3 regions of the Luteibacter rhizovicinus DSM 16549 genome follow, and region 1 is predicted to be linked to each of the others. Evidence: riboswitches for the same ligand, from Rfam matches in the RefSeq annotation. Region 1 holds a riboswitch; each other region holds the start of a gene.

Region 1 (9,793 bases):
CGCACGATGCCGAACTTCGTGGCCAGGAAGACCTGGTCGCGGCGGCCGGCGAGCGTGCGGCCGAGCAGTTCTTCGTTGGTGTGCGGGCCATACGCGTCGGAGGTGTCCCAGAAGGTGATCCCGAGTTCGAGCGCGCGCTCGAGGGTGGCGATCGATTCCTTCTCGTCACCGGCGCCGTAGAACTCGCTCATGCCCATGCAGCCGAGGCCGAGCAGGGACACCTGCGGTCCATGCGTTCCAAGTTGGCGGGTCTTCATGCATTTCTCCTGCGTCTCGAGGGGATGGCAGCCGGCACCGGCGCGGGTGGCGTCGGTGCTTCGGCGGGGGAAGGGGCGCCGTCTTCGACGTACATCGAGCGGTACAGGGCGATTTTTTCGTCCAGCCGCCCGATCGTCTCGGTGAGCGTGACCAGCTCGTCGCGCAGGGTGGCGGCATGGCGTGCCAGGAGATCGCCGCGCAGGCGGATGCTCTCGGGCGTTTCGCCCTGGCGACGCAGCTCGGCGTATTCCTGGATCACCCGCATAGGCATGCCGGTGGCACGTAGCTTGAGCACGAAGTGGATGAAACGCATCTCGGCCTCGCCGTAGACACGCTGGCCACTCCGCCGCGGCACCGGATCGATCAGGCCGATCTGCTCGTAATACCGCAGCGTATGCGTGGTGAGGCCGGTGGCGAGAGCGGCCTCGGCGATGGTCATCGAATTGGGCATTCGAGGAGCGTACGCCTTCGAGTGCGCTCTAAGTCAACAGGCTTGGCATACGCTTCGGTAGGAGCCGATTCATCGGCGAACCCGCGGCAGCGGGCAAGGTTGCGGCCAGCGTCAGGCCGGTGACGTCAGGCCGGCAGCGTCAGGCCGGCAGCGGCTGCACCGGCGTCGGCTTGTGATCGGCATCGAGCGCGATCATGGTGAACGTGCCACGCGTGCACAGCTCGCGCGCGCCGGTGAGCAGGTCTTCGGTGTACATGGCGACGTCGATCTTCATCGAGGTGCGGCCGACCGAGACGACCGTGGCGATCAGCTCGACCATCTGGCCCTTGCGTACCGGGACGTGGAAGTCGACCTGCTCCGAGCGGGCGGTGACGACGATCTTCCGGGAGTAGCGCGAGGCGGCGAGAAAGGCCGCCTTATCCATCCACGCCAGCGCCTGGCCGCCGAACAGCGTGCCGAGGTGGTTGGTGTGGTCGGGGAAGACGATTTCGAGGACGCGGGCCTCGATGGGGTGGGCGATGTCGGTCATGGGCGGTTCCTGTTGCAGTGCAGCAATGATACAGGCACTGCAACAGGAAGGGCCGTCAGAACGACTGGTCGAAGGCGACTTCGCCTTCCACGCCGACCTGGTACGAGGAAACGCGGCGCTCGAAGAAGTTGGTCAGTTCCTGGACGTCCTGCAGGTCCATGAAGTCGAACGGGTTCTTCGAGCCGTACTTCTTCGGCATGTCCAGCTGCACGAGGCGCTGGTCGGCGCAGTACTCGAGGTACTGGCGCATGTCGGTGACCGAGAGGCCGGCGACGCCGCCCGAGAGCACGTCCTGGGCGAACAGGGTTTCGCAGGCGATGGCGTCTTCGAGCATGGCTTCGACCTGCATGCGCATCTCGTCGTCGAAGAGGTCTGGCTCCTGCTCGCGCACGGTGCGGACGACTTCGAAGGCGAAGGCCATGTGGCCGGACTCGTCACGGAAGACCCAGTTGGTGCCCGAGGCCAGGCCGTGCAGCAGGCCGCGCGAACGCAGGTAGTACACGTAGGCGAAGGCGGCGAAGAAGAACAGGCCTTCGATGCAGGCGGCGAAGCAAATCAGGTTGAGCAGGAACTGGCGACGGTGCTCGCGGGTTTCCAGACGATGGAGGCCCTGGATCGAGTCGATCCACTTGAAGCAGAACTCGCCCTTGGCCGCGATGGACGGGATGCTTTCGATCGCCGCGAACGCCTTGTTGCGCTCCGAGGGTTCCGGAATATAGGTGTCGAGCAGGGTGAGGTAGAACTGCACGTGCAGCGCTTCTTCATACAGCTGGCGCGAGAGGTACATGCGCGCTTCGGGCGAATTGATGTGCTGGTACAGGTTCAGCACCAGGTTGTTCGACACGATCGTGTCGCCGGTGGCGAAGAAGGCCACCAGGCGATGGATGAGGTGGCGATCCGCGTCCGACATCTTCGACTTCAGGTCCGACGTGTCCAGCGAGAAGTCGACTTCTTCCACCGTCCAGGTGTTGCGGATAGCGGAGCGGTACATCTCGTAGAACTGCGGATACTTCATCGGCCGCAGCGTCAGTTCGAAGCCGGGGTCGAGGATGTTGGAGTCGCGGGTGATCGGTGCAGCGGACATCGGGTACCTCGGGAATGGGTGAGCGGCGCGGGGTCGCGCCAGCATCGGTATGCAAGGTCTCTGTAGGAGCCGCTTCAGCGGCGATCCGCGGCAGCGGGCAGGCTCGTCGCGAGCACCCTATCGCCGATGAATCGGCTCCTACAGGGACAGTGTTGCGGTGTTGCGGAGTTACAGATGTTGTTGCTGTTGTTACTGGCAGGCTTCGCAGTACTCGGGGTTCTCGAGCGAGCAGAACACCGCGGCTTCGGCCTGTTCCTGCGCATCGGCGACCGGAGCGATCGGTGCCTGGACGGCGGCCGGGGAGCTCACGGTGGTCTTGGCGATGCGCGTGGCAGGACGCGAGCGCAGGTAGTAGGTCGTCTTGACGCCCGACTTCCACGCGTACATGTACATGGAGGAGAGCTGGCCGATGTTCGGGTTCTCCATGAACAGGTTCAGCGACTGGCTCTGGTCGATGTACGCACCGCGCGAGGCGGCGAGGTCGATGAGGGCCTTCTGCGGCAGTTCCCACGTGGTGCGGTACACCTCGCGCAGCCGCGCCGGGATAGCGTTGATGCCTTGTACCGAACCTTCGGCGAGCTTGATCTGGTCGCGCACTTCGGCGGTCCACAGGCCCAGCGTCTTCAGTTCGTCGACCAGGTAGCGGTTGACCACGAGGAAGTCGCCCGACAGTGTCTCGCGCTTGAACAGGTTGGACACCTGCGGCTCGATGCACTCGTAGCAACCGGCGATCGAGGCAATCGTCGCGGTCGGTGCGATGGCGATGAGCAGCGAGTTGCGCAGGCCCTTGGCCTTGATCTTCTCGCGCAGCTCGGCCCAGCGGCCATCGAGGTCGGTCGGCGTCGCCGTCGGCCAGTAGTCGAACTGCATCTCGCCGTTGGCCGAACGCGTCTCTTCGAAGCCCGGCAGCGGGCCATCGCGCTCGGCGATCTCGTTGGACATGGACAGCGCATGGAAGTAGATCTCTTCCTGGATGCGCGTCGACAGCTTGCGGGCTTCTTCCGAATCGAACGGCAGGCGCAGCTTGAAGAAGACGTCCTGCAGGCCCATCACGCCGAGACCGACCGGGCGCCACTTCATGTTCGCCGTCTTCGCCGTGGCGATCGGGTAGAAGTTGAGGTCGATGACGCGGTTGAGCTGGCGTACGGCGGTGCGCACCGTGGTGGCGAGCTTGTCGTAGTCGAACTGGCCGTCCACCACGTGGCGGGCGAGGTTCACCGAGCCGAGGTTGCACACGGCCGTCTCGCCTTCCGAGGTCACTTCGAGGATCTCGGTGCACAGGTTCGACAGGTGGATCACGTTCTGCGGCAGGGCGGTCTGGTTGCTGGTCGCGTTGGAGCGATCCTTGAAGGTCATCCAGCCGTTGCCGGTCTGGGCCAGCGAACGCAGCATGCGGGCGTAGAGCTCACGCGCCTTGATCGACTTCGCGGCGAGGCCTTCGGCCTCGGCCTTTTCATAGGCGGCTTCGAAGGTCGGGCCCCAGGTATCGACGAAGTGCGGGACGATCTTCGGATCGAACAGCGACCAGTCGCCATCGGTCTCCACGCGGCGCATGAAGAGATCCGGGACCCAGTTGGCCAGATTCAGGTTGTGCGTGCGGCGTGCGTCGTCGCCGGTGTTCTCGCGCAGTTCGAGGAATTCCTCGATATCCGCGTGCCAGGATTCCAGGTACACGCAGGCCGCGCCCTTGCGCTTGCCACCCTGGTTTACCGCGGCCACGGACGCGTCGAGCGTCTTCAGCCAGGGCACGAGGCCGTTGGAGTGGCCATTGGTGCCCTTGATCAGCGAACCGCGCGAACGGATGCGAGAGTAGGCCAGGCCGATGCCACCGGCGAACTTCGACAGCTGGGCCACGTCGCCATACTTGGCGTAGATGGATTCCAGCGCGTCCTGCGGCGAGTCGAGCAGGAAGCACGACGACAGCTGCTCGTGCGCCGTGCCGGCGTTGAACAGGGTCGGCGAGCTGGCCAGGTATTCGAGCGACGACAGCATGCGATACAGCTCGAGCGTCTCGGCGACATCGTTGCCACCGAGCGCGCAGGCGATGCGCATGAAGAAGTACTGCGGCGTTTCGATCACGAAGCGCTTGGTCGGATGGCGCAGCAGGTAACGGTCGTACACGGTGCGCAGGCCGAAGTATTCGAAGCGGCGCGAACCGGTCGTGTCGATCGCATCGTTGAGCTTGCGCGCGTTGATCTGCACGAAGTCGCGGAGGCGCTCGTTGAGGATGCCCAGGTCGAAGCCGGCGGAGATCGACTGCGAGAACGACTGGATGTCCTGGCCCGACACTTCCTTGTCGACGAAAGCGGCGAGCAGGCGCGCGGCGAGCTGGCCGTACTCCGGCTCTTCGGCGGTGAGGGCCGCCGAGGTGCGGATCGACAGCTGGTCGAGTTCCTGGGTGGTGGCGCCGTCGTACAGGCCGCCGATCGTCTTCAGCGCCACGCGCATCGGATCGACCGCAAACAGGCCATCGGCGCTGCGCGTCACCGCGCGCACGATCTTGTTCACGTCGACCACTTCGTGGCCGCCGTTGCGCTTGGTCACGCGCATCTGGCCGGGGTTGTGCGGCGGCGTCAGCGCGAAGGCCGGCGGCACGTCGTTCTTGTAACCGGCGGCAGGCGCCTTGTCGGTTGCTGCGGAGGGGGTGGCGGCCGCATCGGCCGTCTCGGTGCGCTCGCGCGCTGCGGAATCCATCGTCGTCATTGTGTTGGCAGCCCCATGGCCTTGGTCAAACCCCGTTCCCGAGGAACCGGCTCGATGCGATGGCGGTGAAACGCGGGAATCGTCGAGGACGGAGCGCCGCGAAGGGCTCCGGTCCGCGACGTGCTTCCCCGCGGAAGCCGTCACTGCTATCGAGGCCGCTCGGGCTCCGATTGCTGGCAGGTCTTCGGACTTGTGGACGTGGGCCTCTCGGCCCGCCTACCCGTCGCTTCCCAGTCCCCGTAGGACCAGTGCATAGAACGGGATCGTTTCCACTTACCGCTGCGGGGCAGTTCCGGATTCACACCGGTATTCCCTATTAAGTCCGACGGGCAGTCGCGCCTCTCCGGACACCAACGGGACACACGATATAGCTGGCTGGGGGGTGCGTCAACACAAGATGTAGGGTGTTTGCCCTAGGTGCTTGATCGGCTTGGGAGTCGCCTTTGTCAAGCGGTTTTGATGCGCTGGCGCATGACGATTTTGTGAAGACCGTCTACACAAAGGGAACCACAACGAACCGATAAAATCGCCGGCCATCACCAACCCACGATTGCATTTCCGATGCCCTCATCGTTCGCATTGCAGGACCAGACCCTCCTTTCCCATGCGCTCGATGGCCTGACGTTCGGCTTTGCCGCCCTGTCGGCGACGGGGGAGCTGATCTACGCCAACGCCTGGGTCACGGCACGCCTGCGCGAGCACGAGCCCTCGGGGTTCCTCGGCCTGTGGGACAGTGAGAGCCGGGACCGCCTTCTCGCCGCCCTGCCACTGGTCGTTCCGGGTAACGGCGTGCGCGAGCTGGCCCTGGGCACGGCGGATGGCCTGCCTGTACGGGTGTCGCTCGAAGCGCGCCCGGGCGCAACGGCCAGCGTGGCGGTGACGATCCGCCCGGTCGCCGAGGGTGCGGGCGGTGACGGTGCGGCCGACGATCGCCGTCTCGCCTTGATCGAGATCGGCAATCTGTTGCGTGACCTGGAAGATCCTGCCGAGATTGCCTATCGTGTCGCCGAGGTACTCGGCCGGACGCTGAAGGTCAGTCGCGCCGGCTATGGCACGATCGATCCGGTCGCGGAGACGATCACCGTGGAGCGCGACTGGAATGCCCCGGGGATCACCACGCTCGCCGGCCTGCTGCGCTTTCGCGACTACGGCAGCTACATCGACGACCTCAAGCGCGGCGTGACCGCCGTGGTGACCGACGCCCGGACCGATCCACGGACCGCGGCGACGGCCGATGCGCTGGCGGGGATCAGTGCCCTGTCCTTCATCAATATGCCGGTGACCGAGCGGGGTGGCTTCGTCGCCTTGCTCTATCTCAATCATGAACACCCCCGCGCGTGGCCCGAGGAAGAGATCAGCTTCGTCAGCGAGGTGGCCAGCCGCACGCGCGTGGCCGTTGAACGGCGCCGCGCCGAGCACGAGTTACGGACGCTCGCCAAAGACCTGGAACGCCAGGTCGTCGAGCGCACGTACGAGCGTGACCGGGTCTGGACCCTGTCCAGCGACATCCTGGTCGTCGCCGACACCGACACGCGCCTGCTGTCGGTCAACCCGGCGTGGACCGCCATCCTGGGCTGGAGCGAGCGCGATACGGTCGGCCGCTCCTACCTCGACTTCGTCCACCCGGACGACATTTTCCGTACCCAGGACGAGACCGGCCATCTTTCCGACGGTGAGGCGACGCTCCGTTTCGAGAACCGCTATCGCACCGCCGACGGCGGCCTGCGTACGCTTTCCTGGCGCGCGGTCCCGAGTGAGGGCCTGATTTTCGCCGTGGCCCGCGATGTCTCGGCCGAGCGTGAGCGCGAGGCGGCGCTGGAGGTCACCCAGGAACAACTGCGTCAGGCGCAGAAGATGGACGCCATCGGTAACCTCACCGGCGGTGTCGCCCATGATTTCAATAACCTGCTCCAGGTCATCAGCGGCAACCTGCAGTTACTCGCCACCGATGTATCCGGCAACGAGCGGGCCGAGCGCCGCGTCGCCAATGCGATGGCCGGTGTCACGCGCGGGTCCAAACTCGCCGCCCAGCTGCTCGCCTTCGGACGCCGCCAGCCGCTGGCGCCGAAGGTCGTCAACATCGGTCGCTTCATTCGCGATATGGACGAGCTGCTGCGTCGCGCGCTCGGCGAGGCCATCGACGTGGAAACGGTGATCGCGGGTGGCTTGTGGAACACCCTGGTGGATCCGTCCAACGTCGAGAACGCGCTGCTCAACCTGGCGATCAACGCGCGGGATGCGATGAACGGCCAGGGCCGCCTGACCGTGGAAGCGGGTAACGCGCTGCTCGACGACGCCTATGCCAAGGCGCATGGTGACCTGCGTCCCGGCCAGTACGTGATGCTCGCCGTGACCGACACCGGCGCCGGCATCCCGCAGGACATCCTTGGCCAGGTATTCGATCCGTTCTTCACGACCAAGCCCGAAGGTCGTGGCACGGGCCTGGGCCTGTCGATGGTCTATGGCTTCGTGAAACAGTCCGGCGGCCACGTGAAAATCTACAGCGAGCCCGGCGAAGGCACGACGGTGAAGATCTACCTGCCGCGCTCGGTGCAGGGCGAAGACCGTGTGGTCGAGGTCGAGGAAGAAGGCGTGCGCGGTGGCGACGAAACCATTCTCGTGGCCGAGGACGACGAGGCGGTACGCGAGACGGTGGTCGGGCTGCTCGCCGATCTCGGTTATCGCGTGCTGAAGGCGCGCGATGCGGAAAGTGCGTTGTCGATCATCGAAAGCGGCATCGCCATCGACCTGCTGTTTACCGATGTCGTCATGCCCGGTCCCCTGCGCAGCCCGGAGCTGGCACGCAAGGCTGCCGAGCGTCAGCCTGGCATCGGCGTGCTGTTCACTTCCGGCTATACCGAAAATGCCATCGTGCACGGCGGCCGCCTGGACGAAGGCGTGGAGTTGCTGAGCAAACCGTATTCGCGTGAGGCCCTGGCGCGAAAGATCCGCCATGTACTCGCCGGCCGGGTGCCGCGCACACCGGGCGATCCCAAGGCCGCGCCGGCGCCGTCGATGCCCTCGCCGAAGGGTGCCCCGGCCTCGTTGCGTGTGCTGGTGGTCGAGGATGATGCACTCATCCGCATGTCCATTGCCGAGATGCTCGAGAGCCGCGGGCACATCGTCTTCGAAGCGGGCGACGGCATCGAGGCCATGCGCTGGCACGGCGCCGAGGATATCGACATCCTGCTCACCGACGTCGGCCTGCCCGGGATGAATGGTGTCGAGGTCGCCGAGCGCATGCGTGAGGCACAGCCGTCGCTGCCGGTGCTTTTCGCCACCGGCGACCAGACCGCCAACGGCGTCGAGCGCGATGCGCGTACGGCGATCATCGTGAAGCCCTACGGCGTGGCGGACCTGATCGAGGCCATCGGGCGGATCACGCGGGGATCGTAAGGGCATCGCCGCTGAAGCGGCTCCCACAGGAGAGCATCGCCGATAAACCGGCTCCTACCGAGCAGGTTATCGGGCTCTGGTGGGAGCCGATTCATCGGCGATGGGTGCTCGCCTCAGGGCAACATATGCCCCCCGGTCACCCCATACGTCTCGCCCGTAATAAAGCTCGCCTCCTGCGACGCCAGCAGCACATATACCGGCGCGCACTCGACCGGCTGTCCCGGGCGCTTCAGCGGCACGTTCTTGCCGAACTCGACCAGCTTGTCCTGGGGCTGTCCGCCACTCGGCTGTAATGGCGTCCACACCGGACCCGGTGCCACCGCATTTACGCGGATGCCTTTCTCCGCAGCCTGCTTCGCCAGCGCCTTGGTGAAGGCGACGATAGCCGCCTTCGTGGGCGCGTAGTCGAGCAGGATGTCCGAAGGCTCATACGCCTGGATCGACGCGGTATTCACGATCGCCGCACCGGGCGGCATGTGCGGCAGGGCCGCCTTGCATAGCCAGAAGAGCGCGAACACGTTGGTCTGGAAGGTTGCCTGGAATGCCGCGCTGTCCAGGTCGGCGATGGACTTGGCGAACTGCTGGCGTCCCGCCACGTTCGCGAGGATGTCGAGACCGCCCAGGTCCTTCACAGCCCGGGCGACGAGTTGCTTGCAGAAGGCTTCGTCCTTCAGGTCGCCCGGCACGCCGAACACGGTATGGCCTTCGCCCGTGAGCAGGGCGATCACGTCGTCGGCGTCTTCCTGTTCTTCGGGGAGATAGTTGATCATCACGCTGGCGCCTTCACGCGCGAACGCGATCGCCGCCGCGCGGCCGATGCCGGAGTCGCCGCCGGTGACCAGGGCCTTGCGACCCTTCAGGCGGCCGTTGCCGCGGTAACTGGTCTCGCCGTGGTCAGGCTTCGGCACCATGTCGGCAGCGAGGCCGGGTGCCGGTTGCGGCTGCTTGGAAAAGTCCGGTTGCGGATATTGCGTGCGCGGGTCGCGCATCGTGTAGGGGTCGTACGTGGCGTGCTTCGCCATGGGGAGATCCTCACAGTGGAGAGAGATCTCCCGGTTTACGGGGCGGGACGTCCATGTCCCGTCCACGTCATGTCATTTGCCCATGCCGCCGAGCATGCCCTTGCCCTGCTTGAGCACGACATCGCAGGCCTTCTTGGTGACCTTGGCTTTCATGTCGCCCATGGGTGAGCTGTCCGAGCTGGCCGCGCCGCCCAGATCCACGGTCTTGCCGTCCTTGGACTTGAGCAGGCCCTTGGCGCCGTCGAGATAACCCTTGTCCTGCGTCGGCGCGGCGGCGGTCGCGGATGAGCCGCCACCCAGTTTGCCGAGCAACTGGTCCTTCACGCCCGAAGCGCCACTGTCGCCGCCGA
Region 2 (9,793 bases), 1.1 Mb from region 1:
TGACCGACGACGACGGCGCGGTCGACACCGAGCTGGGTGAGGACGGCGCGTACGTCTCCCGCCTGGGTTCTCTTGTCGTAGCCGCCGTCCGGATGCGACGACATGCCCATGCCTCGCAGGTCGGGCACGATGACGGTATGGTCCCGGGCCAGATTCTCGGCCAGCGGTGCCCACATGTCCCCGGTGTCGCCGAAGCCGTGCAGCAGCACGACGGCGGGGCCCGTGCCGCCGACGCGAACGTGGATGGTGGCGCCGTCGGTGGCGATGTCCTGGATCCGGAAGGTCGTCGGAAAGGGTCGGACATCCGCGAGCGCGGGCAGACTCATGGCAGCGAGCAGGATCGTGGCGCAGAGAAAGCGGACCATGGGCGTGCTCCGATGATATGCCGTGGAACCCTTGCATGCCGGGTTGCCGCACTTTGGCATAGATCGAACCATGCGAACGAAAACGGGCGCCCGAGGGCGCCCGTTTTCTTATGGTTTAAGACGCGCGTTTGCTTACTTGGCGCGAACGGCCTTCACACCAAGCCCAGCGGCATCGCGCAGGATCTCGGCCTTGTCCGTCTTCTCCCACGAGAACGCCGTGAACGTGTTGCCGTTCTTGTCGGTGACCTCGTAGGGCTTGCGGCCGAAGTGACCGTTCGAGGCGGTCTGCTGGTACATCGGGTGGACCAGGTCGAGCATCTTGATGATGCCGAACGGGCGCAGGTCGAAGTGCTTGCGGATCAGCTTCTCGATCTTCTCGTCGGGAATCTTGCCGGTGCCGAAGGTGGTCACCGAGATCGAGGTCGGCTCGGCCACGCCGATGGCGTAGCTGACCTGGATCTCGCAACGGTCGGCGAGGCCGGCCGCGACGATGTTCTTGGCGACGTAACGCGCGGCGTAGGCGGCCGAACGATCGACCTTGGACGGATCCTTACCCGAGAACGCGCCACCACCGTGACGGGCCCAGCCGCCGTAGGTGTCGACGATGATCTTGCGACCGGTCAGGCCGCAATCGCCCACCGGGCCACCGATGACGAACTTGCCGGTCGGGTTGATGTGGAACTTGGTGCCCTTGTGCAGCAGCTTCGCCGGCAGCACGGGCTTGAGGATCAGCTCGCGCACGCCTTCGATGAGGTCCTTCTGCTTCACGTCCGGATCGTGCTGGGTCGAGAGCACGACGGCGTCGATGGCGACGGCTTCGCCGTTCTCGTAGCGCAGGGTGACCTGGCTCTTGGCGTCCGGGCGCAGCCACGGCAGCGGCGAGTTCTTCTTCTTGCGGACCTTGGTCTGCTGCTCGACGAGACGGTGGGCGTAATGGATCGCCGCCGGCATGTACTCGCTGGTCTCGTTGGTGGCGTAGCCGAACATCAGGCCCTGGTCGCCAGCGCCCTGTTCTTCCGGCTTCTTGCGGTCCACGCCCTGGTTGATGTCCGGGGACTGCTTGCCGATGAGGTTCAGCACGCCGCAGGTCTCGCCGTCGAAGCCGACTTCGGAGGAGTCGTAGCCGATGTCGAGGATGACCTTGCGGGTCAGCGCCTCGAGGTCGATCCAGGCGCTGGTGGTGATTTCACCCGCGACGATGGCGACGCCGGTCTTCACCAGCGTCTCACAGGCCACGCGAGCGCGAGGATCCTGGGCCAGGATGGCGTCCAGAACGGCGTCGGAGATCTGGTCGGCGATTTTGTCCGGATGGCCTTCGGAGACCGACTCGGAGGTGAAGAGGAAGTTGCTCATCGTGGGTATATATCCTTCTTTACGGATAAAGAGATAAATGGGGGCGCGCCATGATACACGGCCTTTGCCGGGTTTGCAGGGGGAAGGGTACGCCCCGGGGGTGACGATTGCATGGATGTTCAGGCGGCGGCGGGCCGGGGCCGCGTCTCGGCGGCGACCCGGCGGGCGGCTGGCACCTATCGGGTGGTCGCCGGCACCACGTTCACGCGTGACACCTTGCCGTCGAGGCCGTTCCGGTAACGGGCCTGGACGTCGACGTAGCCGTCCTTGTATGAGGTATGGAACGAGGGAATCGTCACGGTGCGGCTTCCGAGGTCCTTGAGGACGCGAACCGTCGTGTAGTCGTCGGATCGCTTTCCATCCGGGGAATCGAATACGGTGAAGGTCGTGCCGGCACGCAAACCGAACAGACGAGCCGAGCGGGCCTCGTCGTTCTCGCACCCCCGGCGGTTTCCGCTCTTGAAGTTGATGGTGGTCGCCTCGCCGCCGGGGATGCCGCACACGATGTTCTGGGTCGCGTTCCTGCCTTCGTACAGGACGATGCCGCCCTGGTTGAGTACACCGGCAAGCTCAAAGGCATCGCCTTGCTGATAGTGGTCGATGACGATGTAGTTTGGCGGGCGACGAGCGGCGCGTGCACAGGTGCCGTACACACGGTCCATCAGCTTGTCGTAGCGGTTGTCCGTCCTTGAATGCAGCGATTCCCCGGTTTCATGGAAATGGTTCATGACGAACAGGCGGGGCCATGATTTCCCCCGAAACTGTACCTGTCCCGGTTCCAATGTACCGGCCCAGCGGCTCCTGCACGAGGTATCGTGCGTACCGATAGTCTTGCCCAGCACCCAGTAGTTTTCCGACGTACCGCCCCTGGAGGACATGATGGTCGCCACGCCGCTGGGGAGGGCGTAGCGGCCGGCATTTTTTGATTCCAGATCGAAGATCAGCAATCGTTGATTCGCTGCGATCATCTGTCGAAGCGTCGGCCAGCCAGGGGTATTCCAGGTGTCCGGATTGAATGTCAGGCGTGCCAGGTTAGGGACTCTTGCCAATTCGGCGCGTAGCGCGGACGGCGAAACGTAGTCCTCCAGATGGATCGTGACGATGGCTTGGCGATCGGCCAGAAGGAAGGGGACGATCTCATCGTTGAGATGGGTGGCCAGCGGCCGGCCGGCGAGGGCGCATGAGCCGTGGCAGACCCTGACCCTGCCCTGGTACTCGTGCAGATCCAGCGACAAGCCGCGCACGCCGTCGCGAAGCTGCTGGGGGATGCTCCTGCTCTGGCTGGAGGGCAATAAGGTATTGAACGCGTTGTGGGTGGTGACCCACGTGTACTGGTCGAAACGACGATCCAGATCGTGGACATACGGGCGCTCCCCCGCGATAGCCTGCGTGCTTGCCAGGGCAAGCAGCAGGGCGATTCCTTTCTTCCTCATCTCACGCTCCTTCCTGTGGAAGGCCGTAGGTTATGAGGTTGTGCGCTTTCGTTCCGTCAGGGAATGGGGTGGGTGCGCCGCTGGGTTTCCCCTGCGCCCGCGTCAGTGAGAGCTGACGCGGGCGGGGAGGCTCATCGCCGCTGAAGCGGCTCCCACAGAAGAGCCGCCTCGATGTCAGACCGTCACGGCCAGTCTCTCGCGGGCCGCCCTGGCCACTGAGACCATGCCTCTCAGGGCGTCGGAGACCTCCGGCCAGCCGCGGGTCTTCAGGCCGCAGTCGGGGTTCACCCAGAGCTGGTCGGGACGCAGCACCCGGAGGGCCCGGGCCAGGAGGTCGGCCATTTCGGCTTCGGTCGGGACGCGGGGTGAGTGGATGTCGTAGACGCCAGGGCCGATGCCGTTCGGGTACTGGAACCGGGTGAAAGCGTCCAGGAGCTCCATGCGCGAGCGGCTGGTCTCGATCGAGATGACGTCCGCGTCCATCGCGGCGACCGCCTCGATGATGTCGTTGAATTCCGAGTAGCACATGTGGGTGTGCACCTGGGTCGCATCGCTGACGCCCCCGGCTGTGATGCGGAAGGCGTCGACGGCCCAGGCGAGATAGGCATCCCAGTCCGCGCGACGCAGCGGCAGGCCTTCGCGCAGCGCGGGCTCGTCGATCTGGACGATGCCGATGCCAGCCTTCTCCAGATCGTGCACTTCGTCACGCAGGGCCAGGGCGATCTGCCGGCAGACATCGGCGCGGGGCAGGTCATCGCGCACGAAGGACCACTGCAGCATCGTCACCGGTCCGGTGAGCATGCCCTTCATAGGCTTGTCGGTGAGCGACTGCGCGTACGCCGACCAGGCGACGGTCATCGGTGCGGGACGCGCGACATCGCCATAGATGATCGGTGGCTTGACGCAGCGTGAGCCGTAGCTCTGCACCCAGCCGAGCGAGGTGAAGACGTAGCCGTCCAGCTGCTCGCCGAAGTACTCGACCATGTCGTTGCGCTCGGGTTCGCCATGCACCAGCACGTCGATACCGGCTTCTTCCTGGAAACGCACGACGCGACGCACCTCGTCACGAAGGATGGCGGCGTAGGCGTCGTCGTCCAGCTTGCCCGAGCGGTGCGCGGCGCGCGCGATGCGCAGGTCGTTGGTCTGCGGGAACGAGCCGATCGTCGTCGTCGGCAGGTCGGGCAGGCCGAAGCGCTCGCGCTGCACGTCGGCGCGGAACGAGAAGGCCGAACGACGCTGGCCGAACTGCGGCGTCAGCTGACGTACGCGGGCGCGCACGTCGGCACGTACGACGTCGCCGGAGGCCTGGCGGCTGGCGACGATCTCGTGCTGACGGGCGAGGGTTTTCCGCGCGGCGTCGTCGCCGGCGACGGCGTCCGCATAGCGACGCAGTTCGGCGATCTTCTGCCGGGCGAACGACAACCATCCGGCCAGGTGCGCAGGGAGGTGTTTCTCTTCGGAGACATCGATCGGCACGTGCAGCAGGGAGCAGGAGGTCGACAGCCAGAGACGGTCGTTGCCGAGACGCGCGAGCAGGCGGTCCACGCGGGGAAGGATGGTCGACGGGTCGCTCAGCCAGATGTTGCGGCCATCGAGCACGCCGGCGGAAAGCACGCGGTCGGCCGGCAAGGCATCGAGCACGGCATCCAGCTGATCCGGTGCGCGGGCGAGGTCCACATGCAGGCCGGCCAAAGGCAGCGACGTGGCGAGCTCGAGGTTCGCACCGAGCTCACCAAAATAGGTGGCGAGCAGGATGCGAACGCGTCCGTGCGCGGCGACCGCGGCATAGGTCCGCCGGAACGCTTCGCGCCATGCCGCATCGAGGTCGAGCACGAGGGTCGGTTCGTCGACCTGCACCCAGTCGGCGCCCGCGTCGGCGAGGGCGTCGATGGCGCCGAGCCATGCGGGCAGCAAGGTGTCGAGCAAGGCCAGCGGGTCGCTGCCGTCGACGGTCTTGGACAAGCGCAGGAAGCTCACCGGTCCGAGCAGGACAGGGCGCGCCACGTGACCGGCCGCGCGGGCCTCAAGGTATTCCGCGACGACCTTGTCCGGGCGCGCTGCGAAGCGCTGTCCCGCCTCGAGCTCCGGCACGATGTAGTGGTAGTTCGTGTCGAACCACTTGGTCATTTCCAGGGCATGCAGGTCGACATCGCCGTCCTGGTGGCCGCGGGCCATGGCGAAGTAGCCCGCCAGCGGGTCGCGCGCCGCGAGGTCGCGGTAGCGCGGGGGGATGGCGTCGACCAGCACGGCGGCGTCGAGGACATGGTCGTAGAGGGAGAAGTCGTTGACCGGGACGCTGTCGGCGCCGGCGTCGCGGGCAAGCTTCCAATGGCGCTGGCGCAGTTCGCGCGCGACGGCGAGCAGTTCGTCGGCGCCGCTGTCTCCTTTCCAGTGACTCTCGAGGGCGCGCTTGAGTTCGCGGCGTCGGCCGATGCGGGGGAAGCCCGGATACGTTACGTGTGGCATGGATGTTCCTCTTCGTGGCAAAGAGGAGGGAAGGGCGGCTGGGCGCCGACGCACACGCTCCTGCCGCGCGGGGCGCGACAGGCCAGGGGGCGTCATGCGGGCTAGCCGTCGACCTTCGCCCCCGCGGGCGAACCGGATGCCGCCCCTCGCGGGACGACGATCCAGGTCGGACGGAGCGTTCGCGCCCATGACGGCGCGTTCGTTCCGGTCGGCGGCAGGTCTTCGGGCTCGTGGATGTGGCACCGTAACGGTGCCGCCTTGTCCGTCGCTTCCCGGATCGCTACCGATCCAGTGCCTGTGACGGGCTTGTCTCCACATACCGCTGCGGGGCAGCGCCGGATTCACACCGGCTTCCCTCTTAGCTTTATCTTTCTATTCGAATAAAGAGATAAAGACCGCTGACGAGCGGAAAATTAGCCGTATGGACGCCCAAAGTCAATCGGTGGCGATGCATCGCCTCGACATCCCGACGGCGACCATGGGCCGACCTCCCTGGAGCGCTGCATGACCGGAAGACATATCGTGATGGCGACGGTGGGATCGCAGGGCGATCTCTTTCCCTTCCTCGCCGTGGGGCGGGAGCTGCGCCAGCGCGGGTATCGCGTGACGATCGGCGCCCACGGGATCCATCGTGACGCCGTCGCCGAGGCGGGGCTGGATTTCGTCCTCGCCAGCGGGATTGCCGAGCCCGAGGACAAGGCGGCCTTCGCCGCGCGCGCCTTTCATCCCTGGCGCGGTCCCCGCTTCGTCGTGCGCGACCTGGCCGCGGCCGATGTGGCGAGCAGTTACGAGGCTCTCGCACCCGTGTGTGCCGACGCGGATGCGATCGTGACCTCGACGCTGGCCTTCGCCGGGCAGATCCTTGGCGAGACCCGGCGGATCGCCTGGTTATCGGCCGCGCTGTCGCCTGCCGTGTTCCTCTCGGCGTTCGATCCCCCCGCCACGGGGATCGACTGGCTCGACCGCTTCCTGCGTGCGTCACCCCGACGAGGCGCATGGGTGCGGCGCCTTGGCGAGACCGTGACCTCGCCCTGGACGAAGGCGGTACGGCACTTCCGGCAATCGCTCGGGCTGGCCCCGGTGTCGGTCTGGGGCGATCCCTTTCATCGCGGACAGCACGCGCGAGACGGTGTCCTCGCCATGTACTCGCCGCTGTTGGGTCGGCCCCCACCGGATTCGCCGGCTCACACCGTGGTGACCGGCTATTGCCGCTACGCGCCGTTTGCCGACACGCTTCCTGCCGACCTCCGTCGCTTTCTGGATGACGGCGACGCGCCACTGGTGTTTACGCTGGGCTCGGCGGCCGTGCATGCGGGGGAGAGCTTCCTCCGCGAGAGCATGGCGGCCGCCGCGGCCCTGGGTCGACGCGCGGTACTGCTGACGGGATCGCCGGAGATGCGTGCGCGACTGCCTGCGGTCCTGCCGGACGGTGTGGTTGCCGTGGAGTACGCACCCCACGGTGCGCTGTTCGCACGCGCGGCGGCGGTCGTTCATCACGGCGGCATCGGCACGACTCAGGAAGCGTTGCGTGCAGGCTGTCCCGAACTGGTCGTGCCGCATGGCTTCGACCAGCCGGATAACGCGGCGCGCGTCGTTCGTCTGGGCGTGGGGGACGTGCTGGCGGCCTCGCGTTATCGCGCCGATGTCGCGGGAGGGAAGTTGCGTGCGCTGTTGATGGACGAGGGTGTTGCGGCGCGTGCACAGCGTGCGGCGGCGGTGATTCGCGTGGAGGATGGGGCGCGTGTCGCGGCGGATGTTATCGAGCAGGCGATTGCGCGGCGGTTGTATCACTAGGCCTGCTGCCGCGGGATCGCCGCTGAAGCGGCTCCCACATGGCGGTTGGCCTGTGTGGGAGCCGCTTCAGCGGCGACGGGTGCTCGCGATTACGCAGCAACCTGGGCCTTAACCCCGTAGCGCGACGCCGGCACCGACTTCGACAGCTCCGGGAACAGCGCACGTCGCGCCGCTTCGAGCCCATCGACCAGCGCCACGGACTCGACGGCGGGAATCGTCACCAGCTCACCGGCGTCGAAGCCGGCCAGCGAGGCGTCGACCATGTCCTCCGCGCTCATCACCCACTCCTGCGGCAGGTTATCGATGGACGTGCCGGCTACCGGCCAGAAGTCGGTCGCGGTGGCACCCGGCAACACGGCCTGGATCTGGACGCCCTTGTCGGCGAGCTCATGATGCATCGACTGGCTGAGCGCGAGCATGAAGGCCTTGCTCCCGCCATACACGCCGTTGAGCAACTCGGGAGCGACCGCGACGATCGACGAAATGTTTATCACCGCGCCGCCGCCGCGCGCGACGAACCCCGGCACTGCTTTATAGGCAAGACGCGTCGGCGCGGTGACGTTGAGTGCGATGAGGTCGGTCATCTTGCCGATGTCCGCCTGGAGCAGCGGAGCCATCGCGCCGACACCGGCGTTGTTGACCAGCAGGCTCAGGTCCGTGGTCTCGGCGATGACCGTTTCCACGCGGCCCAGATCGTCGTCGCGCGTCAGGTCGGCGCCGACAACACGCACCACGCGGCCGGTCGATGCCGTGATGTGCTTTGCCAGGGCGTCGAGTTTTTCCTTGTTGCGGGCCACGAGGATGAGGTCGAAACCGCGCTTTGCGAGACGGTCCGCATACACGGCGCCGATGCCGCTGGACGCGCCGGTGACGAGGGCCGTGCCGGGATTGCTGCTAGTCATCACGATGATTCCTGCTTGGCGTGCGTATGCACATGTCTAGGTAAAAAAGGGGACGTCAAGGCCTCAGGCCATCTGCCCGATCCGATGCATGGTCTCGCGCGTGGCGGTGGCCGTCGCGCTGCCGAACCTCGCCTCGTACTCGGCCTGGGCTGTCGCCCACAACTCACCGGCCTGCGCGGTCTTGGCATGACCGGCCGGGGTGAGCAGGTAGACGTTCTGACGCGAGTCGTCGACCGACGGTGCGACCGCGACGAGACCGTCCCTTTGCAGGGGCTTCAGGGCGCGAACGAGACTGGTGCGATCCATGACCATGTCCTCCGACAGCTCCCGCATGCCGATGCCGGGACGATCTTCCAGCAGCACCAGAAGGGTGAACTGCGAACTGGTCAGCCCGGAGGGCGCCAGATGCCGCTCGTAGGTCCGCGTGATCGCACGGGCGGCCTGACGGGCGGCGAAGCAGTTGCACAGGTCGATACGGGAGGTCATGGGTCGATCATGATCGTGCATATACACACATGTCAAGGCCGACCCGTGCGTCGGATAGGAGCCGATTCATCGGCGATAGGGTGCTTGCTTCACCCTGGCCCGCTGCCGCGGGATCGCCGATAAATCGGCTCCTACCTCAGCGGGCGGCCGGTATTACTCGAACCCTTCGACGGGGTGAGGCGCGTAGGCCTTCTCGAGGGTCGCTGTTTCTTCCTCGGAGAGGACCAGGTCAATCGCTGCCACGGCGTCGTCCAGATGATGCGGCTTCGACGCACCGACGATAGGGGCGGTGACACCGGAACGATGGGCGACCCAGGACAGGGCGACCTGCGCGCGTGGCACACCGCGTTCGTCAGCGACCTTCTTCACGGCCTCGACGATCGCGCGATCCGAATCCTCGGTGGCGTTGTAGAGGGTCTTTCCGAAGACGTCGTTTTCCTGCCGGTTGCTGCTCTGGTCCCAGTCGCGCGTGAGGCGGCCACGTGCCAGCGGGCTCCACGGCAATACCGCGATACGCTGGTCCTCACAGAACGGAATCATCTCCCGCTCTTCCTCGCGCTGGAGCAGGTTGTAGTGGTCCTGCATGCTGACGAACTCGGTCCAGCCGTGCAGGCGCGAGGTGTAGATCATCTTCGCGAACTGCCAGGCAAACATGGACGAGGCGCCCAGGTAACGCACCTTGCCTGCCTTGACCAGGTCATGCAGCGCTTCGAGGGTTTCCTCGATCGGCGTGGTGTGATCCGCACGATGGATCTGCAGTAAGTCGATGTAATCCGTGCCGAGACGCGCGAGGCTGTCGTCGACGGAATGGAAGATCGCCTTGCGCGACAGGCCGCCGCCGTTCGGTCCCTTGCGCCAGTGGAAGAACGTCTTCGTGGCGATGACGACTTCATCGCGTCGCGCGAAGTCTTTCAGGGCGCGGCCGACAATTTCTTCCGACGTACCGTCCGAATAGGCATTCGCGGTGTCGAAGAAGTTGATGCCGAGATCGAGG
Region 3 (9,793 bases), 280 kb from region 1:
CGCGGTCGAAGGCGATTTTCACATCATCCTGCTCGTCGAACACGATGGCCGGTGCCTCGATGATCATGCGGTCGTCGGGCACCGAGGACACCTTGATGACGCCACGGCCGACATTGCCCGAGAGCATGCGCAGGCCGCCGTCCTGACGGAACGGCTCGGTGATCGACCGGAGCACGCCGCGATTGCCGCTCTCCTTCGATACACGCTCCCACGCGAGCTTGTCGCCATCGAGGCGAGGCACATGGCGGTACGCCTCGAGACCGTGACCCATGATGGTGTTGACGTCGCCGTGCAGCAGGCCCGCATCGAGGAGCTGATCCATCAGGAAGGCCATGCCGCCGGCTTCGTGGAAGTGGTTCACGTCCGCGTAGCCGTTCGGATAGACCCGCGCCAGCAAGGGCACGACAGCGGAAAGCGCGTCGAAGTCGTCCCAGCGCAACTCAATGCCGGCGGCGCGCGCCATGGCGACGAGATGCAGCAGGTGATTGGTCGAGCCGCCGGTCGCGTGCAGGCCGACCACGCCATTGACGATGGCGCGCTCGTCGACGATGCGGCCGATCGGCAGGTAATGATCACCGAGGCAGTCGGTAGCCAGCACACGCTCGACCGCCGCGGCGGTGAGCGCTTCGCGCAGTGGCGTATCCGGCGCTTCGAAGCTGGCGCCGGGGATGTGCAGGCCCATGATCTCCATGAGCATCTGGTTGGAGTTGGCCGTGCCGTAGAAAGTGCAGGTACCCGAGCCATGGTACGAGCGGGCTTCCGCATCGAGCAGTTCGGCTCGCGAGGCCTTGCCGGCGGCGAAGGCCTGGCGGACCTTGGATTTCTCTTCGTTGGGAATGCCCGAGGGCATCGGGCCCGACGGCACGAAGGCGCTGGCGAGATGACCGAAGCTCAGCGCGCCGATCAGCATGCCGGGCACGATCTTGTCGCAGATACCCAGGTACAACGCACCCTCGTACATGTCGTGCGAGAGCGAGACAGCCGTGGCCATGGCGATGAGGTCGCGCGAGAACAGCGACAGCTCCATGCCGGGGCGGCCCTGGGTCACGCCGTCGCACATCGCCGGCACGCCGCCGGCGACCTGTGCCGTGGCGCCGAACGTGCGCGCGGTGGCACGGATGCGCTCCGGATAGCTCTCGTACGGCTGGTGCGCGGAGAGCATGTCGTTATACGAGGTGACGATGGCGATGTTCGCGGCGTGCCCGTTGCGCAGCGCGTCCTTGTCGTTCTCGCCGCAGGCGGCGAACCCGTGGGCGAGGTTGCCGCAGGACAGATGGTGTCGCTTCGCACCCTTGCCGCGCGCGCCTTCGATTTTCGCCAGGTAGGCGGCGCGCGAGGCGTGGCTACGCTCGACGATTCGCTGAGTCACCTCGGCGAGGATGGGGTGGATGTTCATGGCAGTTCCGCATGGCTACGTAAGGGGGTCGCCGGCCCCCGCCGGGCGACCCGGGCCGCGCGTATGCCGCGCGGCACGATGGCTTGAATGACTTTGGTAAAGCGGTCTCAGGGCGACCAGTAGACGTCGACGGCGGTGCGGTCCTGCTTGAGCACCGCGGCGATCGGCAAGTCTTCGCCGCCGATGACCTTGTCGAGGATCGCTTTCTTGTCGTTACCCTCGATGTGCAGGTAGAGCGCGCGGGTGTCGAGCACACGGGGCAGGCTGAGCGTGATACGCGGCTCACCGGCACCGTCGGCACGCATCGACAGCACGCTCTGCTTGCCGTCGAGGTCGAGTGCCTGGGCGAGATGGTCGCCGCCCGGGAAGAACGATGCCGTATGGCCGTCCGGACCCATGCCGAGCACGACGACATCGAACGGCTTGCCGAGTGCGTCGACACGCTTGCCTACATCGGCCAGTGCGGCATCGACATCGTCCGCATGCGCCTTGTCGAACAGCGGCAGGAAGGTGGCGACGTGCGCTTCGTGGGCGATCAGGTGGTGCTTGACCAGGGCCGCGTTGGAACGGTCGCTGCTTTCGTCCACCCAGCGCTCGTCGACCAGCGTGATGCTGACCTTCGACCAGTCGATTTCCTGCTCGGCGAGTACGGCGAACATCAGCTTCGGCGTGCCACCGCCGCTCACGGCGAGGCTGGCCTTGCCGCGCGCCTTCACGGCCGCGTCCAGCTTGCCGGCGATGTCCTTGGCTAGCGTGTCGCCGAGGGTCAGGCGATCGGCGAATTCATGGCGATTCACTTTTGCGTTCATCAGGCAGCGTCCTCGGCCCAGGTACGGCCATCACGTTCGATGAGCGCCACGGCGGCGCTCGGACCCCAGGTGCCCGCGGTATAGGGCTTCGGCGTGTCGCCGCTGCCTTCCCACGCCTGGAGGATGGGACCGGCCCAGTTCCATGCCGCCTCGACCTCATCGCGGCGCATGAACAGGGTCGGATTGCCGCGCACCACGTCGAGGATCAGGCGCTCGTAGGCATCCGGTTGCTGGATGCCGAACGCCGCGGCGAAGCTCATGTCGAGCGGCACGTGGCGCAGGCGCAGGCCACCCGGACCCGGGTGCTTGATAGTCAGCCACAGCTTCACGCCTTCGTCCGGCTGCAGGCGCAGCGTCAGGCGATTGGGCAGCAGCGGACCGTTGGCGGGATCGAAGATGGAATGCGGCAACGCGCGGAACGTCACCACGATCTCGGACACGCGATTGGGCAGGCGCTTGCCGGTGCGCAGGTAGAACGGCACGCCCGCCCAGCGCCAGTTACCGATCTCCGCCTTGAGGGCGACGAAGGTCTCGGTCTTGGACTGGTCGCTGCCCAGTTCGTCCAGGTAACCCGGGACGCTCTGGCCTTCGGCCGCGCCGGCGCGGTACTGGCCGCGCACGGTGAGCTGGCCGGCGTTGCTGGCGTCGATCGGACGCAGCGAGCGCAGCACCTTGAGTTTCTCGTCGCGCACGGCGTCCGGCGCCAGCGACGACGGCGGCTCCATGGCGAGCATGCACAACAGCTGCAGGATGTGGTTCTGGACCATGTCGCGCAGGGCGCCTGCACGGTCGTAATAGCCGGCGCGATGGCCGACGCCGACGGTTTCGGCGACGGTGATCTGCACGTGGTCGATGTGCTGCGCATTCCACAGCGGCTCGAACAGCGCGTTGCCGAAGCGCAGGGCCAGCAGGTTCTGCACCGTTTCCTTACCGAGGTAATGATCGATGCGATAGGTCTGCGATTCGGTGAAGTACCCGGCCACCGCGTCGTTGATCGCGTTGGCGCTCTGCAGGTCGCGACCGATCGGCTTCTCCAGGACCACGCGCGAGCGCTCGCCGTTGAGGCCGAGCGAACCGAGGCGCTGGCAGATGTCGGTGAAGATGTCCGGCGAGGTCGACAGGTAGAACACGCGGATGTGCGTGGGCTGCGCGGCCATCAGGGCGGAGAACTCGTCCCAGCCGTCGGCCTTGCGGGCATCCAGCGAGCGGTAGCCGATCATCGCGATGAAGGCCTCGAGCTGGGCCTTCGCCACGTGGGCGACGCCCTTCTCGATGGCGGCGCGGACCTGTTCGCGATACCCGGCGTCATCCAGGCCTTCGCGCGCCACGCCGATGATCCGGCTGCTTGGCTGGATCTGGCCGTCGACGAACCGGTGGTACATCGCCGGGAGGAGTTTGCGGACGGCGAGGTCGCCGGTGCCGCCGAAAATGACCAGATCGAACGGCTCGATCGGCAGGAGTTGTGCGCTCACGACAGTGGCCTGTTCAACGTCGAGGGAAGATGCCACCGGATCGTACCAGTGACATACCAGGTCATACCAGCCCCGTACCAATCGCCGCGGCGTTTCGCCGCCTTTGACCGCACGATTGCTCAACGGAAACGTTTCCATTGGCTATTTGGATCGTGCAAACGACTGTTTGAATCCGGCGGTGGTATGCGCGAACTTGCACGCGCTTGCCCCAGTGGTCGGGTATTGGTATCTTCAGGAAATGGAAATCGCCCTCGTCGCCGAATACCAGCGCCTGCAACACGACCCGGCCGCCCGGCTGCCGCTGGCGTACATGCGCCTGCGCCGGGCCATCCGGAACGTGATCGAGAATGGCGAGGTGCAGGTCGGCCACGCACTGCCCAGCGAACGCGACCTGGCCCGGGCCCTCACCCTGTCCCGGGTCACCGTGCGCAAGGCCATCGGTGGCCTGGTCGAAGACGGCCTGCTCACACAGCGTCACGGCGCCGGTACCTTCGTCTCCGAGCGCATCGTCAAGCCGCTTTCGCGGATGACCAGCTTCACCGAAGATCTCCGGGCGCGCGGCCTCAACCCGCGGTCGGAGTTCTTCGAGCGCGCGATCGGCGAAGTCACCCCCGAAGAATCCATGGCGATGAACCTGTCGCCGGGCACCCAGGTCGTCCGCCTGCATCGTCTGCGCTACGCCGGCGACGAGCCCCTGGCCATCGAGCGCAGCGCCGTGCCGCTGTCGCTCCTGCCGGACCCGAACCTGGTCGAGGACTCGCTCTACGAGGCCCTGGACAAGCTGGGCAATCGCCCGCTGCGTGCCTTGCAGCGGCTGCGCGCCGTGGTCCTCGGTCCGGCGCAGACCCGCTTGCTCCGCCTGAGCGCGGGCAGCGCGGGTCTCAGCATCGAACGCCGCAGCTTTCTCGACGACGGCCGGATCGTCGAATTCACCTGTTCCTGGTATCGCGGGGACATCTATGACTTCGTCGCCGAACTGCAAAGCGACTAACGAGCCAACCAGACCATGACGATCCAGCCGCAAGACACCCTGATGTTCCGCGAAGCGCACGAGACCGCCGAGGTCGTCGAGCGGCAACTCGCCAACAACGAAGCCGTGATCGGTGCCCTGGCGGAACGCCTGCGCGCCACGCCACCGCGCATGGTGATCACCTGCGCACGCGGCAGCTCGGATCACGCGGCGATGTACGCCAAGTACGTGTTCGAAACCCAGCTCGGTGTCGTCACCGCCTCGGCCTCGCCCTCGGTCACCTCGATCTACCACGCCGCGCAGCGCCTCGATGGCGCGCTTTATGTCGCCATTTCGCAGTCGGGCAAGAGCCCCGACCTGGTGCGCAATGCCGAGGCCGCGAAGAAGGCCGGCGCCTACGTGGTCGCCCTGGTCAACGTGGTCGATTCGCCGCTGGCCGCTGTGGCCGACGTGGTCGTGCCGCTGCATGCCGGCCCGGAAACCAGTGTCGCGGCGACCAAGAGCTACCTCGGCGCGCTGTTCGCCATCCTGCACATCGCGGCGCGCTGGAGTGGCAAGGCCGAGATCGCCGATGCCCTCACCGCGTTGCCCGCCCAGCTTCGCCACGGTTGGGATGCCGACTGGTCGGCACTGACCGACGGCCTGGTCGACGCGCACAACCTGTTCGTCGTCGGCCGCGGCTTCGGCTTCGCCGGCGCCCTCGAGGCAGCGCTCAAGTTCAAGGAAACCTGCGGCCTGCACGCCGAGGCCTTCAGCGCGGCCGAAGTGAAGCATGGCCCCATGGCCCTGGTCGGCCCGCACTTCCCGGTGCTGTTCTTCGCGCAGAACGACGACACGCTGCCCGGCGTGCTCGACGTGGCCGCCGAGTTCCGTAAGCGTGGTGCCAAGGTCTGGGTCGCGGCGCCGGGCGCCACGGGCGAGGACATCCTTCCGCTGGTCGCCACCGCGCCGATCGCCGCGGTGCTGGTCACCGTGCAGAGCTTCTATCGCGCCACCGCCGCCCTCGCGCTGCGCCGTGGCTTCAATCCCGACGTCCCGCCGCACCTGAACAAGGTGACGGAAACCGTCTGATCTACGGAGTTTCCTCGTATGACCATCGCCCTCGTCAACGGTCGCGTCCTTACCGATAACGGATTCCAGGGTGGTTTCGCCGTCCTCATCGACGACGGAAAGATCACCGGGCTCGCGCTGCCTTCCGATCCGCGCGTGCGTGCCGCGGAACGCCACGACCTGGGTGGCCGCAGCCTGCTGCCGGGCTTCATCGACTGCCAGGTCAACGGCGGTGGCGGCGTGCTGTTCAACGACGCGCCCACCGTCGAGGCCATCCGCACGATCGGCGAGGCGCACGCGAAGTTCGGCACCACCGGCTTCCTGCCCACCCTGATCAGCGACGATGTCGAGGTCATGGCCAAGGCCATCGATGCGGTGAACGAGGCGGTCGCCCAGGGCGTGCCGGGCGTGCTCGGCATCCATCTCGAAGGTCCGTTCATCGCCCCCGAGCGCAAGGGCGTGCACGATCCGGCCAAGTTCCGCATCGCCGATGCAAGCGATGTGGCGATGGTCGCGCGCCGCCACGGTGGCGTGACCCTGCTCACCCTCGCGCCGGAACGGGCCAGCGCCGCCGTCCTGCAGGAGCTGGTCGCCAACGGCGTGATAGTCGCCGCCGGGCACACCGCGGCGGACTACGACACCACGCGCAACGCGCTGGCCACGGGGATCCGCGGCTTCACGCACCTGTTCAACGCGATGACCCCGTTCACCAGCCGCGAACCCGGCGTGGTCGGCGCGGCGCTCGAAGACCCGGCCAGCTGGTGCGGCCTGATCGTCGACGGCCACCACGTGCATCCGGCCTCGCTGCGCGTCGCCATCGCGGCGAAGGCGCGCGAGAAGATGATGCTGGTCACCGACGCCATGCCGCCGGTCGGCTCGGACGATCCGACCTTCGTGCTCAAGGGCGAGACCATCACGGTGAAGGACGGCGTCTGCCAGACCGCCGACGGCACCCTGGCCGGCTCGGCGCTGGACATGGCCACGGCCGTGCGCAACACGATCAACATGGTCGGCGTGCCTTACGACGAGGCCGCGCGCATGGCCTCGACCTACCCGGCCGCCTTCCTCGGCCTCGGTGCCACCCACGGCCACATTGCCGCCGGCTATCGCGCCGACCTGGTCGTCATGGATGACAACCACGAGGTCGTCGAGACCTGGATCGGTGGCGTGCGCGTCGTCGGCTGACGCCGGCCCAGTTGTTAAATCCGCGTGACATGGACCCGGCGGCCCGCTAGAGTGGCGCCGTTCGGGTGTCCCGACCGGCGGTCGCTGGAAAGGATGAAACGGGAAGCCGGTGCGTCGCCTCGCGACTATTCCGGCACTGCCCCCGCAACGGTAAGCGACAGGAAGGCCTGAAGGTCTTTACGGGAACCGGCCAAACGCCACTGCGCAAGCGGGAAGGCGCCGGGTCCCGCCACGGCAGGTGGCTGACGCAAGTCCGGAGACCGGCCCGATGCATTCGCCTCGCGACTATCGCGGGGCGTTTTCTGTTGGGCGATTCGCGGAGGGCGAATCCGGACAGCGTTCCGGGTCGATCCGTGCCCGCATGCCGTTCGCCGTTTGTCCTCCGTGTCGCCTCTAGCGATGCACTAAGGAAACGGCTCCATGAAGAAGACCCTGCTCGCGATGGCCCTGCTGTCGTCCATCGCCGCCGCCCACGCGGCCGATGCTCCTGCCGACCGGCTCGACCCGGTGGTGGTTACCGCCAACCGCGCAGCGACGCCGCTGGATGAAGTGCTCGCCCCGGTCACGCTGATCACCCGCGAGGATATCGAGCGCCTGCAGCCGGTCAGCGTGCAGGACCTGCTCACCGGCCTGCCGGGCGTGGTCATCGCCAACTCGGGCGGTATCGGCCAGCAGACCTCGCTGTTCATGCGCGGCACCAACTCCTCGCACACCCTGGTCCTGCTGGACGGCGTGCGCGTCGGCACGGTCGGCGCCGGCATCCCGGCCTACGAGCAGCTGCCCGTCGACCAGATCGATCACATCGAGATCGTCCGTGGCCCGCAGTCCAGCCTTTATGGCTCGGACGCCATCGGCGGCGTCATCCAGATCTTCACCCGCCACGGCCAGGCCGGCGAAGCGCCGACCCCGTCGCTCTCGGTCACCGGCGGCAGCCATGGCTACACCGACGGCCAGTTCGGTCTCTCGGGTGGTACCCAGCACAGCTGGTACAACGCCAGCCTCGGCGGCCAGTACACCTCCGGCATCAATGCCTGCCGCGTTGGCGCGGGCGACGTGTTCAAGGGCTGCTTCACCAACGAGCCCGACCACGACGCCTACCGCACGTACAACGGCGCGCTCTCCGGCGGCTACCGCTGGGACGACGGCACGGAGCTCACCGGCAGCTGGCTGCGCAGCAAGGGCGACATCGAATACGACGGCGACTTCCAGAACCTGACCCGCCGCACCCAGCAGGTCGCCGGCGCCAAGCTCGCCTTCAACGCCCTGGAAAACTGGCGCATGTCGATCAGCCTGGGCCAGAACCAGGACCGCGCCGACAACTACCTCAACGGCGCCGACAAGACCCTGGACTTCGTGAACTACGGCGTCGACAAGGCACGCGTGGGCTATCTGTATTCCAAGCGCAACCAGGCCTCCTGGCAGAACGATGTCACCCTCGCCCCGGGCCAGACCCTGAGCGTCGGCGTGGACTACCAGCAGGAAAAGCTGAAGAGCGATACGGATTACCTCAAGGACACGCGTGAGAACACGGGCGTGTTCGCGCTGTACCAGGGCGTCTTCGGCGCCAACGAGATCCAGCTTTCGGCGCGTCACGACCACAACAACCAGTTCGGCAACCACACCACCGGCCAGGCCGCGTACGGTTTCCGTTTCGACAACGGCATGAAGGTCACCGCCTCCTACGGCACCGCGTTCCACGCGCCGACCTTCAATGACGAGTACTACCCGTACGGCGCGCCGGTGAACCTGAGCCCGGAGAAGTCGCGTACCGCCGAGATCGGCTTGTCGGCTCGTCCGGGCATCTGGAACTGGGCGGTCAACGCCTACCAGACGCGCGTGAGCGACCTGATCGGCTTCGATGCGAATTTCCTGCCGATCAACGTCAGCAAGGCGCGCATCCGCGGGCTGGAAGGACAGCTGGGCGCGGACGTGGACGGCTGGCACCTGCGTGCCTACGGCACCCTGCAGCAGCCGAAGGACCGTGACAGCGGCGACGAGTACAACAACCTGCTCGCCCGCCGCCCGAAGCGCACGGCCCGACTCGATGTCGACCGCGACCTCGGCGCCTTCACCGTCGGCGGCTCGGTCTATTCGGCGGGCTACAGCTACGACGACGCGGCCAACACCACCCGCCTGGGCGGTTACACCACCGCCGACGTGCGCGCCACCTGGCACGTGGACAGCGACTGGAGCGTGCAGGGTCGTCTGGCCAACGCATTCGATCGCCACTATGAGACGGCGGCTTACTACAACCAGCTCGGGCGGACGTATTACCTGACCGTGCGGTATTCGCCGGCGCGTTGAGGCAATACCCATCGCCGATGAATCGGCTCCCACACAAGACCTGCCTGAACTCTGCAAGGTGGCGGCTTTTATGTGGGAGCCGATTCATCGGCGATTCCCCAGAGATTTGTCTCGATACAAATGAACGCGACACCCCTGCCTTCCGGCAGGGCCCCGACTAAAGGCACACGCGACGCCGACGCTCTGACGTCATAAAGTCCACGGGCGCGGGTATGCTTCCCGCGATCACAGGAAGTGTCGTGAACTTTTTTGCACCATTCATTCGCCGGCCAATCGGTACGTCGCTGCTTGCGGCGGGGCTGACCCTTGCCGGTGCGATCGCGTACATGCTGCTGGGCGTGGCCGCGCTGCCCTCGATCGAGGTACCGGCGGTCTTCATCCAGACCCAGATGCCGGGCGCCAACGCGCAGACCATGGCGTCCACGATCATCGCGCCCCTGGAACGCCATCTCGGCCAGATTCCGGGCGTGGACCAGATGTATTCGAACAGCTCCGAAGGCTCGGGCTTCGTGCGTGTCCGTTTCACCATGGACCGCAGCACCGACGCCGCCGCGCGTGACGTGCAGGCCGCGATCAACGCGGCTGCCGCCGACCTGCCGGCCGGCAT

Evidence for each region. A riboswitch is a leader RNA that binds a small molecule or an ion and turns the genes downstream of it on or off. The one in region 1 is predicted to bind cobalamin.
Region 2: linked by a shared signal. The riboswitch ahead of metE (5-methyltetrahydropteroyltriglutamate--homocysteine S-methyltransferase) and the one ahead of BJI69_RS09030 (ribonucleoside-diphosphate reductase subunit alpha) in region 1 are both predicted to bind cobalamin.
Region 3: linked by a shared signal. The riboswitch ahead of BJI69_RS07830 (TonB-dependent receptor domain-containing protein) and the one ahead of BJI69_RS09030 (ribonucleoside-diphosphate reductase subunit alpha) in region 1 are both predicted to bind cobalamin.

Annotation. Positions count from the first base shown of each region.
Region 1 covers NZ_CP017480.1:2,000,777-2,010,569, forward strand. Annotated here, with positions in the region: gene BJI69_RS09010 (aldo/keto reductase) at 1-257, opposite strand, end outside; gene BJI69_RS09015 (MerR family transcriptional regulator) at 254-697, opposite strand; gene BJI69_RS09020 (acyl-CoA thioesterase) at 849-1,238, opposite strand; gene BJI69_RS09025 (ribonucleotide-diphosphate reductase subunit beta) at 1,294-2,322, opposite strand; gene BJI69_RS09030 (ribonucleoside-diphosphate reductase subunit alpha) at 2,512-5,016, opposite strand; cobalamin riboswitch at 5,184-5,395, opposite strand; gene BJI69_RS09035 (hybrid sensor histidine kinase/response regulator) at 5,587-8,421, shown strand; gene BJI69_RS09040 (SDR family oxidoreductase) at 8,535-9,443, opposite strand; gene BJI69_RS09045 (DUF2501 domain-containing protein) at 9,516-9,793, opposite strand, start outside.
Region 2 covers NZ_CP017480.1:858,799-868,591, reverse strand. Annotated here, with positions in the region: gene BJI69_RS04075 (alpha/beta fold hydrolase) at 1-365, opposite strand, end outside; gene metK (methionine adenosyltransferase) at 498-1,718, opposite strand; gene BJI69_RS04065 (phosphoinositide-specific phospholipase C-related protein) at 1,895-3,151, opposite strand; gene metE (5-methyltetrahydropteroyltriglutamate--homocysteine S-methyltransferase) at 3,326-5,617, opposite strand; cobalamin riboswitch at 5,814-6,032, opposite strand; gene BJI69_RS04055 (glycosyltransferase) at 6,122-7,411, shown strand; gene BJI69_RS04050 (SDR family NAD(P)-dependent oxidoreductase) at 7,501-8,313, opposite strand; gene BJI69_RS04045 (MarR family winged helix-turn-helix transcriptional regulator) at 8,377-8,799, opposite strand; gene BJI69_RS04040 (aldo/keto reductase) at 8,953-9,793, opposite strand, start outside.
Region 3 covers NZ_CP017480.1:1,719,051-1,728,843, reverse strand. Annotated here, with positions in the region: gene edd (phosphogluconate dehydratase) at 1-1,396, opposite strand, end outside; gene pgl (6-phosphogluconolactonase) at 1,504-2,205, opposite strand; gene zwf (glucose-6-phosphate dehydrogenase) at 2,205-3,677, opposite strand; gene BJI69_RS07845 (GntR family transcriptional regulator) at 3,916-4,668, shown strand; gene BJI69_RS07840 (SIS domain-containing protein) at 4,684-5,718, shown strand; gene nagA (N-acetylglucosamine-6-phosphate deacetylase) at 5,737-6,882, shown strand; cobalamin riboswitch at 6,929-7,165, shown strand; gene BJI69_RS07830 (TonB-dependent receptor domain-containing protein) at 7,303-9,186, shown strand; gene BJI69_RS07825 (efflux RND transporter permease subunit) at 9,426-9,793, shown strand, end outside.